DNA from 3 places in the Bradyrhizobium sp. S3.3.6 genome. Region 1 is predicted to be linked to each of the others. Evidence: predicted binding sites of a transcription regulator. Region 1 holds the regulator's gene; each other region holds the start of a gene.

What was found. Region 1 encodes PhoB, which activates phosphate uptake and scavenging genes when phosphate is short. Its sites were predicted from a motif close to TGTCATNNANCTGTCAT; they were not measured.
Region 2: ugpB (sn-glycerol-3-phosphate ABC transporter substrate-binding protein UgpB) is a predicted target of PhoB. The motif match lies at 2,332-2,348, and genes of this name have one in related genera.
Region 3: ABID59_RS26040 (acetoacetate decarboxylase) is a predicted target of PhoB. The motif match lies at 2,248-2,264, and genes of this name have one in related genera.

Annotation. Positions count from the first base shown of each region.
Region 1 is NZ_JBEPOT010000005.1:351,539-355,896, reverse strand. It holds gene pstA (phosphate ABC transporter permease PstA) at 1-452, shown strand, start outside; gene pstB (phosphate ABC transporter ATP-binding protein PstB) at 449-1,270, shown strand; gene phoU (phosphate signaling complex protein PhoU) at 1,282-1,998, shown strand; gene phoB (phosphate regulon transcriptional regulator PhoB) at 2,021-2,728, shown strand; gene ABID59_RS18080 (GcrA family cell cycle regulator) at 3,032-3,541, opposite strand; gene ABID59_RS18075 (aspartate aminotransferase family protein) at 3,995-4,358, shown strand, end outside.
Region 2 is NZ_JBEPOT010000009.1:44,265-48,622, reverse strand. It holds gene ABID59_RS24415 (MarR family winged helix-turn-helix transcriptional regulator) at 1-221, opposite strand, end outside; gene ABID59_RS24410 (organic hydroperoxide resistance protein) at 378-803, shown strand; gene ABID59_RS24405 (CaiB/BaiF CoA transferase family protein) at 977-2,179, shown strand; gene ugpB (sn-glycerol-3-phosphate ABC transporter substrate-binding protein UgpB) at 2,400-3,716, shown strand; gene ugpA (sn-glycerol-3-phosphate ABC transporter permease UgpA) at 3,772-4,358, shown strand, end outside.
Region 3 is NZ_JBEPOT010000010.1:104,322-108,679, forward strand. It holds gene ABID59_RS26030 (carbohydrate porin) at 1-149, opposite strand, end outside; gene ABID59_RS26035 (transporter) at 172-1,191, opposite strand; gene ABID59_RS26040 (acetoacetate decarboxylase) at 1,302-2,084, opposite strand; gene ABID59_RS26045 (patatin-like phospholipase family protein) at 2,305-3,501, shown strand.

The DNA.
Region 1 (4,358 bases):
CGATGCGTGGCTTCTCGGCGATCGCAGGCTCGCTCGCGCTCGCCGTCATCGTGATCCCGGTGGTGCTGCGCACGACCGAGGACATGCTGCTCCTGGTGCCGAACGCGCTGCGCGAGGCGGCCTCCGCGCTCGGCCTGCCGCGCTCGCTGGTGATCAAGCGGATCGCTTATCGTGCGGCACGATCCGGTCTCATCACCGGCGTGCTGCTCGCGACCGCCCGCGTCGCCGGCGAAACCGCGCCGCTGCTCTTCACCGCGCTGTCGAACCAGTTCTTCAGCCTCGGCCTGAACAAGACCATGGCGAACCTGCCGGTCACCATCAACAACTTCGTCCAGAGCCCCTACGCCTATTGGAAGCAGCTCGCCTGGAGCGGCGCCCTGCTCATCACCCTGACCGTTCTTGCCCTGAATATTGGCGCGCGCATTCTCAGCGCCGAGAGGACCGCAAAATGACCGATCTTTCCGTATCGATGAGCGCGGCCGGCGGTCTGCCCCAGGCGCCGATGCTGCCCGAAGCGCCGGCCAAGGTGACGGTGCGCAACCTCAACTTCTATTACGGCGAGCACCACGCGCTGAAGAACATCAACCTGGCGCTCGGCACCAACCGGGTCACCGCCTTCATCGGCCCGTCGGGCTGCGGCAAGTCGACCCTGCTGCGCATCTTCAACCGGATGTACGACCTCTATCCGGGCCAGCGCGTCACCGGTCAGCTGATGCTCGACCAGACCAACATCCTCGACCCCAAGCTCGACCTCAATCTGCTGCGCGCCCGCGTCGGCATGGTGTTCCAGAAGCCGACGCCGTTCCCGATGACGATCTACGAGAACATCGCCTTCGGCATCCGTCTCTATGAGAAGATCTCGAAATCCGAGATGGACGACCGCGTCGAGAAGGCGCTGCGCGGCGGCGCGCTGTGGAACGAGGTCAAGGACAAGCTCAACGCCTCCGGCCTGTCGCTCTCCGGCGGCCAGCAGCAGCGCCTCTGCATCGCCCGCACCGTTGCGGTGCGGCCCGAGGTGATCCTGTTCGACGAGCCCTGCTCGGCGCTCGACCCGATCTCGACCGCCAAGGTCGAGGAGCTGATCCAGGAGCTGTCCGAGAACTACACGATCGCGATCGTGACCCACAACATGCAGCAGGCCGCCCGCGTCTCCGACAAGACCGCCTTCATGTATCTCGGCGAGCTGATAGAGTTCGACGACACCAGCAAGATATTCACATCGCCGACCGACCGGCGCACGCAGGATTACATCACCGGCCGGTTCGGCTGAGGAGACGGCACATGGGTTCTGAACATACCGCAAAGGCCTTCGACACCGACCTCCAGGAGCTCACGCGCCTGGTCGCCGAGATGGGCGGCATCGCCGAGCGCATGATCGTCGATTCCGTCGATGCGCTGATCCGCCGCGACGTCGCGCTCGGCCAGCGCGTCGTCGCCATCGACGCCGAGCTCGACACGCTGCAGAAGAAGATCGAGGAGCGCGCCGTGCTCACGATCGCGCGCCGCCAGCCGATGGCGGTGGATCTGCGCGAGATCGTCGGCGCCATGCGCGTCGCGACCGATCTCGAGCGCATCGGCGACCTCGCCAAGAACATGGGCAAGCGCGTCGCGGCGCTGGAGACGGATTTCCATCCGCTCAAGCTGTTCCGCGGCCTCGAGCACATGACCGACCTCGTGCAGCAGCAGGTCAAGTCGGTGCTGGACGCCTATGCCGCGCACGATCTGCCGGCGGCGATGGCGGTGTGGAAGGGCGACGAGGAAGTCGACGCCATCTGCACCTCGCTGTTCCGTGAGCTCCTCACCTACATGATGGAGGATCCGCGCAACATCTCGTTCTGCATCCATCTGATGTTCTGCGCCAAGAACATCGAGCGGATCGGCGACCATGCCACCAACATTGCCGAGACCGTGTTCTACATGATCGAAGGCCAGGCGATCACCGACAAGCGGCCGAAGGGCGACATGACGACCTTCGCCACCACGGTCCCGAACACCTGATTACGCAAGGAGCGACGACCCGATGGGCGCACGCATTATGGTGGTTGAGGACGAGGAAGCTCTGACCGAGCTTCTCCGCTACAACCTCGAAGGCGACGGCTATGACGTCGAGACGGTAATGCGCGGCGACGACGCCGACACCCGCCTCAAGGAGCACATCCCCGATCTGATCGTGCTTGACTGGATGCTGCCGGGGCTATCAGGCATCGAGCTGTGCCGGCGGTTGCGTGCGCGATCCGACACCAAGCAGCTGCCGATCATCATGCTCACCGCGCGTGGCGAGGAGAGCGAGCGGGTGCGGGGCCTGGCGACCGGCGCCGACGACTACATCGTCAAGCCGTTCTCGGTGCCCGAGCTCCTGGCGCGCGTGAAGGGCCTGCTGCGGCGCGCAAGTCCGGAGCGGCTCGCAACCGTGCTGGCCTTCGGCGACATCGAGCTCGACCGCGAAAAGCGCCGCGTGGCGCGCTCGGGCCGGCCGATCGATCTCGGCCCGACCGAATATCGCCTGCTGGAGTTCTTCCTGGAGCATCCCGGCCGCGTGTTCTCGCGCGAGCAGTTGCTCGACAGCGTCTGGGGCCGCGACATCTACATCGATGAGCGCACTGTCGATGTGCATATCGGCCGCCTGCGCAAGCTGCTCAATCTCGGCCGCGAGCAGGACCCGATCCGCACCGTCCGCGGCGCGGGCTACGCGCTGGACGATCGGTTCGCGAAGGCCGAGCAGGCGTAGGGTTGGCTGACGTGAGCTCGGCTGGGGCAGCAATCTCAGCTGTCGTCCCGGACAAGCGCAGCTCCTGGCAACGCGCAGCGTTGTCTGGAGCGGAGTGCAGATCCGGGACCCATAACCACAGGGCGTCGTTGTTGCACGAAAAAGGTAACTCCGAGTACCCGTAACCACATCTCGCGGTGGTTATGGGTCCCGGATCTGCGCGCGCTTGAGGCGCGCTTGTCCGGGACGACGGCGGAGGGAGTTAGCGCCGTCGCAAGTTGAGCCGCCGCCGCTTGGACGGCGAAGTCTTGGAAGCCGACTAACTCAGCGCGCCGGCTTCGCCGGGGCCCGCCTGCGATCCGCTGCCGGCTGATACGCGACCCGCGAGTGCTGGGCGCAATAGGGCAGGCCGGAGAGCGCTTTGCCGCCGCAGAAGAAGAAATCCGGGCTCGAGGGATCGCCGACCGGCCAGTGGCAGGTCGCCTCGTTCAATTCGAGCAGCGACAGCCGCTGGCTCATCGGTACCACGTTGTCGTAGGTGACCGGTTCAGCCTCGACCTCGACCTCGAAAGCCTGCGCCAGCGCGGTATTGCCGCGTGCGATGGGCCTGCTCACCCGCATCATGTGCGGCGCTGGACGCGCCTTGCGCGGCCGCGGAGCTGCCGAAGACGGGCTCTTGGCGCGGCCCGACAAGCCGAGCCGGTGAACCTTGCCGATCACGGCGTTACGGGTGACATTCCCAAGCTCAGCGGCGATCTGGCTGGCCGAAAGTCCGGCCTCCCAGAGCTTTTTCAGCTGTTCGACGCGATCGTCGGACCAGGTCAAAACCGTCATTGCACCCTTTCCTTCGCCGCGCGCCTGCCATCCTGGGGGCCGCACAACGAATGCCTAAGCCTCGAAAAATCCGTGCCGCCAGAATCCCTTAAGGCTCGCCGGGCGCAATGATACGCCCGAACGTTTACGCCGGTACATGAGGACTTTTGGGATCAGAACCGCTGCACGAGATGTCGTATCTGACAAGCCAGACGCTACAATATGGCGTGACTCACGCGCAAGAGTCCGCCGACTCGCTTCCACATGTTCCGTGGCCAAAACCCGCAAATTCGGTACCGCAAGACTACGGAATCTGGGTTTCGCGGGGCTTTCCGGGCGGCATTGACACCAATGGTGCCAAGCATAAGATAGTGATGCGTGCCGCCCTTAAAAGGCGGCACGTTTCGTTTTCCGGACCAATGATGCGCTGCGCAACGCAGTTTCAGGCCGTCCGAAACATCCAAAGAGACCATCATGGCTAACAGCGCAGCGCCGCACTTGCTCCCCGTTTTCGCCAGAACCGACATCGGTTTTGAGCGCGGTGAAGGCGTCTGGTTGATCGCAACCAATGGCGATCGCTATCTCGATTTCACCTCGGGCGTGGCGGTGAATGCGCTCGGCCATGCCCATCCCGCGCTGGTCAAGGCGCTGCAGGAGCAGGCCACAAAACTCTGGCACATGTCGAACCTGTTCCAGAGCCCGGACGGCGAGAAGCTCGCCGCGCGTCTCTGCAACGAGAGTTTTGCGGACTTCGTGTTCTTCTGCAATTCCGGCGCCGAAGCGCTGGAGGGTGTGATCAAGCTGGTCCGCCATCATCACTTCTCCAAAGGACATCCGG
Region 2 (4,358 bases), on a different contig from region 1:
AGCGTGCCCGAATCCAGAAACAGCTTTTCGCCGATATCCTTAAGTGGCACGTCGTCGCGTTCCCACAGCACCAGCATCACCAGATATTGCGGATAGGTCAGGCCGAGCCGGTCGAGCAGCGGCTTGTAGACGCGGTTGAAGGCATGCGCGGCTGAATAGACGGCGAAGCAGATCTGGTTGTCGAGGCGTTGCGGATCCAGGGTCGATAATTTCCGGGCCATAGAGAATCTCACGTGATTGACCCGCATTGTGGGACCGGGCGGGCCGACATTCAATTGCGAACAATTAAATGTGAGGCATGCAAATTTCAATTGCGCACAATCTAATTGTTTGCGATACAGGCGCCACCACAACCCGAAGACCCTGAGGAGACGAAAATGTCCGTGAACGTCCTCTACAAGACCAGCGCAAAAGCCACCGGCGGCCGTGACGGCCACGCCGCGACCCTCGACGGCGCACTCGACGTCAAGCTCACCACACCGAAGGAGCTCGGCGGCGGCGGCGGCGCCGGCAACAATCCCGAGCAGCTGTTTGCGGCCGGCTATGCCGCCTGCTTCATCGGCGCGATGAAGTTCGTGTCGTCGCAGGGCGGCCCGAAGGTTCCCGCCGACGCCTCCGTCACCTCGACCGTCGGCATCGGCCCGCGCTCGGAAGGCGGCTTCGGCCTCGACATCGATCTGGCCGTCTCGCTGCCGGGGCTATCCCGCGCCGACGCCGAGGCGCTGGTCGAGAAGGCACATCAGGTGTGCCCGTACTCCAACGCGACGCGCGGCAATGTCGACGTCCGCCTGACGGTCGTCTGATCTGACGGTGGATTTGGCTGGCCCGAGATCCCCCTTGGGCCGGCCGCTTCCGCCAGATCTGCCGCGCCGCGGGATTGCGCGGCGGCGCATACGCCCCCAAGCGGCAAGCCATTGCTGGCTTGGACGAACCTCGCTAGGCCTGTGATCAGACGTCGACACAGGGGAGCGAAGGCATGACTGAAGCCGTTTTGGGCGCAATGAGCGGACTGCGCGTCGTCGATCTCACGCGCGTGCTCGGCGGTCCCTACTGCACCCAGATCCTCGCCGACCATGGCGCCGACGTGATCAAGGTCGAGCCGCCGGCAGGCGACGAGGTGCGCGACTGGGGCCCTCCCTTCCACGAGGAAGACGCGGCCTATTTCGTCGGCATCAACCGCAACAAGCGCTCCATCGGCCTCGACCTCGCCTCCGAAGGCGGCCGTGTCGTGCTGCTCAAGATGCTGGAGACGGCCGACGTCCTGATCGAGAATTTCAAGCCGGGCACGCTGGAGAAATGGGGCATCGGCAACGACGTGCTCAGCCAGAAATTCCCGCGCCTGGTGCATTGCCGGATCTGCGGCTTCGGCGCCGACGGGCCGCGCGGCGGCAATCCCGGCTATGACGCCATCATCCAGGCCATGACCGGCATGATCGCGGCGACCGGCTCGCCGGAGAGCGGGCCGATGCGGATCGGCGTGCCGCTGGTCGACATCACCACCGGTCTTTACGCAGCGATCGGCATCCTGATGGCGCTGTCCGAGCGGCAGCGCTCCGGCAAGGGCCAGTTCCTGGAGACGACGCTGTACGAGACCGGCCTCGCCATCATGCATCCGCACACCGCGAATTATTTCATGCATGGCAGGCCGCCCGGCCTCACCGGCAACGAGCATCCGAACCTCGTGCCCTACGCGATCTTCCCGACCAGGACCGACGACATCTTCATCGGCGTCGGCAATGACGGCACCTTCCGCAAGCTCGCCAAGGAGATCGGTAAGCCCGAGCTCGGCACCGATCCGCGCTTTGCCCGCAACAAGGACCGCATCGCCAACCGCGACGCGCTGCGCGCCGAGCTTGCCGCGGTGTTCAGCCAGCACGAGGCCGAGCCGCTGTGCAATCGCCTGCTGGCCGCGGGCCTGCCCGCGGGCCCGGTGCAGAAGATCGACCAGGCATTGACCAACCCGCACACGATCGCGCGCGGCGATGTCATCGAGAAGGACTGGTACAAGGGCGTGGCCTCGCCGATCCGACTCGATCGCAACAAGCCGAGCCTGCGCCGCCTGCCGCCGAAATTCAGCCAGCACTCCCAGGAGGTGCTAGGCGAGTTCGGCTACTCAAAGGCGGAGATCGACGCGATGGTCGAGAGCGGCGTAGTCTGCGGGCCCGAGCGCAAGCGCTAGGGCCCTCGCCTCGTCACCCAAGCAAATGCCGCAGTGCGGCACGGGCACGCATGTACACTGCGGACGGAGGAGGCTGCCCGAGCGCGCGTCTTCGCCTATTTGATGGCTTCCCTTTTGGCAGCGCTTGCTGCTTTCGTTTCGGCCGCTTACACAGTCATGTGAACGTCATGTGGCGCTGCTAGCGCAAGCGCTTCTTTTTGACGGCCAAGGGAGGTACTTGATGGCTCTTCGATATTTTGGGGCGGCTGCCGCTGTTGCATTTGCGGTTGGCATGACGGCTTCGCCGGCGCTGGCCGTGACTGAAATCCAGTGGTGGCACGCGATGACAGGCGCGAATAACGACGTCATCGTCAAGCTCGCCAACGACTTCAATGCGTCGCAGAGCGACTACAAGGTCATCCCGACCTACAAGGGCAGCTATCCCGACACCATGAACGCCGGCATCGCCGCGTTCCGCGCCGGCAACGCCCCGCACATCATGCAGGTGTTCGAAGTCGGCACCGCGACCATGATGGCCGCGACCGGCGCCGTGAAGCCCGTCTACAAGCTGATGACCGATGCCGGCGAGAAGTTCGATCCGAAGAATTATCTGTCCGCGATCACCGGCTACTATTCGACCTCGAAGGGCGAGATGCTGTCCTTCCCCTTCAACTCGTCGTCGACCGTCATGTGGGTCAACCTCGACGAGCTGAAGAAGGTCAACGCAGAGATCCCGAAGACCTGGCCCGAAGTGTTCGAGGTCGCCAAGAAGCTGCACGACAACGGCCATCCGACCTGCGGCTTCTCCAACTCCTGGGTCACCTGGGTCAATCTCGAGCAGCTCTCCGCCTGGCACAACGTGCCGCTTGCCAGCAAGGCGAACGGCCTCGACGGCTTCGACACCAAGCTCGAGTTCAATGCGCCGCTGCAGGAGAAGCATCTCGAGAAGCTGGTCGAGCTGCAGAAGGACAAGACCTACGACTACGCCGGCCGCACCAACCAGGGCGAAGGCCGCTTCACCTCGGGTGAGTGCGCGATCTACCTGACCTCGTCGGCCTTCTTCGGCAACGTCAAGGCGCAGGCCAAGTTCAACTTCACCGCTGCGCCGATGCCGTATTATCCTGACGTCAAGGGCGCACCGCAGAACTCGATCATCGGCGGCGCTTCGCTCTGGGTCATGGGCGGCAAGTCGGCCGACGAATACAAGGGCATCGCCAAATTCCTGACCTTCCTCTCGGACACCGATCGTCAGGTCTACATCCACAAGGCTTCGGGCTATCTGCCGATCACCAAGGCCGCCTACGAAAAGGCCAAGGCCGAGGGCTTCTACAAGGATCAGCCCTATCTCGAGACCCCGCTGCTCGAGCTGACCAACAAGGAGCCGACCGAGAACTCGCGCGGCCTGCGCCTTGGCAACATGGTTCAGCTCCGTGACGTCTGGGCCGAAGAGATCGAGCAGGCGCTGGCCGGCAAGAAGACCGCCAAGCAGGCGCTCGATGCCTCCGTCGAGCGCGGCAACACGATGCTGCGTCAGTTCGAGAAGACCGCCGTAAAATAAGGCGAAGGCGCCGGCGGAACCGCACGACGAGCGGCCCGCCGGCGCCACCCCCATCATGCAAAAGCAAGCGATTTTCCAATCAAAGCTGCTGCCCTACGCGCTGGTTGCGCCGCAACTCGCGATCGTTCTGATTTTCTTCTACTGGCCGGCCGTGCAGGCCGTCATTCAGTCCTTCCTGCTGCAGGACGCTTTCGGCCTCTCGACGAGCTTCGTGTGGTTCGAGAATTATGTCGAGCTGTTGAGCGATCCCGCCTATTTCGAGACGATCGTCCGAACCTTCTTCTTCTCGTTTGCGATCGCGGCGTCCTCGCTCTCCGTGGCGCTGCTGCTCGCGGTGATGGCGGACAAGCCGATGCGCGGCGGCGCCGTCTACCGCACGCTGCTGATCTGGCCCTATGCCGTGGCGCCGCCCGTGGTCGGCGTGCTCTGGGTCTTCATGCTGCATCCCTCGCTCGGCGTGCTCTCGCGCTATCTGCGCGCCGCCGGCATCGAATGGAATCCGCTGCTCGACGGCAATCAGGCCGCGACACTGGTCATCCTTGCCGCCGCGTGGAAGCAGATCTCCTATAACTTCCTGTTCTTCCTCGCAGGTCTCGCGAGCATTCCGAAGAGCGTGCTCGAGGCCGCCGCGATCGACGGCGC
Region 3 (4,358 bases), on a different contig from region 1:
CCGTCATGCCACTCGTTGAACCATTTTGGGAACAGCCAGTCGGCAGCGCTCTCATCCTTGGCGCCGGCGAACGCGCCGGTGCTCGCGAGCAACATCGCCGCGATCACGACCGAACGTCGCAACGCAAATGTCTGGGCAATCCCACTCACGGCTGACACCGGCTTGCATGCGCTACTTTTTGAAGATGCCGGTGCGCCGCATGAACAGGTAGGCAAGGCCGATCGAGCTCACCATCAGCGCCGCCGCCCAGAGGAAGCCCTCGTCCACGTCGGTGAGCGGCAGGCCCTTGGTGTTCATGCCGAAGATGCCGGTGATCAGCGTCGGCGGCAGCAGCAGCGTCGTCACGATCGAGAGCGTGTGGAGGTGCTTGTTGCTCTCCTCCTCGTTCTTGAAGCGCAGCTCCTCCTCGAGCAGGCGGCTGCGCTCCCGGAGCTCGACGATGTCGTGGTCGAGACCGTCGAGCCGCTGGGCGAGCTTGCCGGCCTGGATGCGCAAGCCGGGCGACAGATGATCGGTGTTCTTCTGGTCGAGCCGATGAAACAGCACGCGCAGGCCGGTGAGCTGGCGGTGCAGCCGCACGCAGGTCCGGCGCAACCTTCCGAGCGTGCGGCGCATCTCCGGCTTGGCGTCGTCGGCGAGAATGCGTTCCTCGATGCCGTCGATCTCCTGGCCGAGCTTGTCGGCCATCCTGTCGAGCGTGTCGGCGACCTCGTCGACGATCTTTTCCAGGAGATGCGCGACATTGTCGACGCGGTAGCCGCCCTCGAGCACACGCCGCGTCGCATCCGCCGAGCACAGCGCCTGATGGCGGCCCGAGACCAAGAGATGCTCGGTCATGGCGAAGCGCAGAAACGCGGTCTCTTCCGTAGCAGCATCGATGTCGCGGACGAGATCGGAGAACACGCCGTAGACGCAATGGTCGATGACGTGAAGCTGTTGGAACGTGTCGCTCGACAACAACAGGTCGCGCGCCAGGGGCGGCAGCTGTGATACCGCGATCCACGGCCGCACGCGACCATCTGTCAAATTGAAATGCAGCCAGAGCCGGCCATCATGGCTGAACTCGATCGGCTGATCGATCGGCAGCGCCTCGGCGCTGCCGTCACCATGCAAACGAAACGCCCACACCAGTCCAGGAATGACAGGCGCGACATCCGATGTCGCGCTGACAAGCTTTGCCGGCTCGGCCATGCTGACCCCAAATCATTGCAGCCCATGCCCGGGGGCCGTTACTGGCCTCCTCCGGGTCCTCCGGTGCAGTCAATTACGCCAGTGTTACAGTTTGATGATGGCGCGCCGCCCTACTCCGCCGCCAACCCCGTCGCAGCCTCAGTCTCCGCTTCCTTGATGTAATCGTGCACCACGCGGCCGAACGGCAGCGTCAGGTCGGCGATGTAGTGATGCGCGCCAATACAGCGGCGGACCGGAAAATCCGCGACCGGGGCGTTGACGTGCGGCACCAAATGCAGCCGGCCGGGACCCATCCAGGAGCCCTTCGGCACGATGTCGATCAGGTTGATGGCGACGAGCTGACAGACCTCGAGATTTCCGTCGACGCCCGGGATCATCTTCAGATTGATCTGCGTCTTCGACAGCGTGGCGCGGGTAAGATCGCCGTTGCCGGCCATGCTCTCGTGCTTGTAGCCCATCGTGCCCATGGCGACGAGCTGGCCGGCATATTCAAGCGTGCCCGTCAGCGTGTCCTTGACGATCTCGAGTTTTGGATGGGCGTACTTCTTGGGAAAGCCCCAGATCTCGCGGCCGGCCGCGATCGGCGGATCATCGTCGAGATACATCTGCGAGACGAAGTTGACCTCCTCGCCGTGCAGCCGCGCTGGAATCACGAGGCCGGACTCGGTGTAGCTGCCGAAGCCGGAGGAGTCCGGCATCTTGATCCATTCGTAGTGCACGATCGGCTGGTCGATCGGCTCCAGCGGCTCAGGCAGGCCGGCACGGATCAGGTCCGGATCGGTCTCGTAGGTGATGACGAGGAATTCGCGGTTGACGAAGCGGTACGGCCCGGCCGGATAGCTCGGCCCGGCGGCCGGCATGGACGGAAGCCTCAGCAAATCTTCCCTGCGCATCGCTGTCTCCTCTGGTGATGCTGTGATGTCCGGCAAGTTCCGACTTTACGCAAATTGCTAGCCGCCGTCATTGACTGCGATGTGACCGATTTCCGTCAGCCGCACGACCTCCTGCCATTCCCGCCCCAACTGACCTGCATGCAAAAGATGCATCGGCCGGCTTTGTCATCACGCCGTCACCACCGGCCGCAATCGTCCAATGAAGGCAGGAGGCATCATCATGGACGCCCGGACGTCGCAGGCGACACAGACGTCGCAACAGACACATCAGACCCGCCAGCCGCCCGCACGGGGCTGGCGGCCGGAGCGCTGCGACCGCGTCGCGCTGGTCCTGCAAGGCGGCGGCGCGCTCGGCGCCTACCAGGCCGGCGTCTACCAGGCGCTGCACGAGGCCGGCATCGAGCCCGACTGGGTCACCGGGGTCTCGATCGGCGCGATCAACTCGGCGATCATCGCCGGCAACAGGCCGGAGAAGCGGCTCGATGCGCTGCGCGTGTTCTGGGAGCGCATCACCAATCGCAAGATCTGGCACTACACACCCGACGGCGACATTTTCCGCCAGTGGCGCAACCTCTACAGCTCCTGGATGACGTCCGCGATGGGCCAGCCGGGCTTCTTCACCCCGCACCAGGTCAATCCCTGGTTCAGCGCCGTCGGCGCCAGAACAGCGACGAGCTACTACGACACGGCGGCACTCAAGGCGACCTTGCTGGAGCTGGTCGACTTCGACCTCATCAACGAGAAGAAGATCCGCTTCGCGGTCGGCGCGGTCAACGTGCTCTCGGGCAACTTCATCTATTTCGACAACGCCCATGACGAGATCGAGCCGGAGCACATCATGGCGTCCGGCGCGCTGCCTCCGGCGCTGCCGATGGTGCGGATCGGCACCGATCATTTCTGGGACGGCGGCATCGTCTCCAACACGCCGCTGCAGCATCTGCTCGACCAGGAGGACGCGCTCAATTCGCTGGTGTTCCAGGTCGACCTGTTCAGCGCGCGCGGCGTGCTGCCGCGCTCGATCCAGGATGTGATGGCCCGCCACAAGGACATCATGTATTCCTCGCGCACCCGCCACAATACCGACGTCTACCGCCGCACGCATAATCTCAAGGTGCTGCTCTACAAGGCGCTCGCGAAGATTCCGGACGAGCAATTGTCCGACGAGGATCGCAGCCTCAAGACGAGCCTGCGCAACATGCCGGAGATCGCGATCCTGCATTTGATCTATCAGCAGAAGGCCTATGAGGGCGACGCCAAGGACCACGAATTCTCTGGCACCTCGATGCGCGAGCACTGGACGAGCGGCTACGAGGACACCAAGCGCACCCTGAAGCGCCGCGACTGGATCAAGATGCCCGACGAAGGCATGGGCCTCGTCGTGCACGACGTGCACCGGGAGACGGAGAGCGCGTCGTAGTCCTATTCTCCTCGTCATTGCGAGCCTGATCGAGCGTGGAACGAGAGCTGCCTCCCATCGTCATTGCGAGCGCAGCGAAGCAATCCAGCGTCTTTCCTCGGAGACAGTCTGGATTGCTTCGTTGCGCTCGCAATGACGGAGTATGACGCATCGTTGCGCTCACCCAATTCGCATTTTCGCTTGCAGACACACCTTCGCATCCTCGCGGCTCATTTCGCCCGAGCTTTGCTCTCATCTGCGCGCCCTTCTGATGGAAAGGGCGCAGGGAAGGCCGGGCGCCGGCTGGCACCCGCGTCCCGTGTGCGGAAAAACGCGCACGGGGTGGACAACAGGTGACGCCGGAACGCCCGGCCTTCCCTGCGCGAATGGCTTTACGGCTTATGTCGCGCTCTCCCCGGGGAGCGATGCACTATTGCCCCCGTCACCTTGCGGATGACTGATCTGCGAGCCCGGTTGGACAGCGCACTTCACCACAAGACTTGACGCACAGGCTCCGGGCGCCAGGACCACACGATTTTGCCGTCCGCGCACATCTCCGCCCCTCGCCCCGATGGCTGGCGTGCGCTCGCCATCCGGGCCGGACGAAGACGCTGTCAGCGCCGTGTCGTGCCGCGCTCATGCTGCTCACGGAACACCCCTGAAGGAGCCTCGCCCTGCAGCCTGGAATGCGCGCCGACGCAGTCGCGGCCACCGCCTCCCTGCCCGCGTCTCGTGACGATCGCGAAACGCCCCTTGTGGCGGGCGGGATGGACGCAATATGCGCTATAACCGAATTTCGGTAAACAAGAATGTTTTTGCACGGAGGGATTGACAGGGTGTTTTGCCCGACGGGCGCGGGCATGTGACAACCCGCCTTG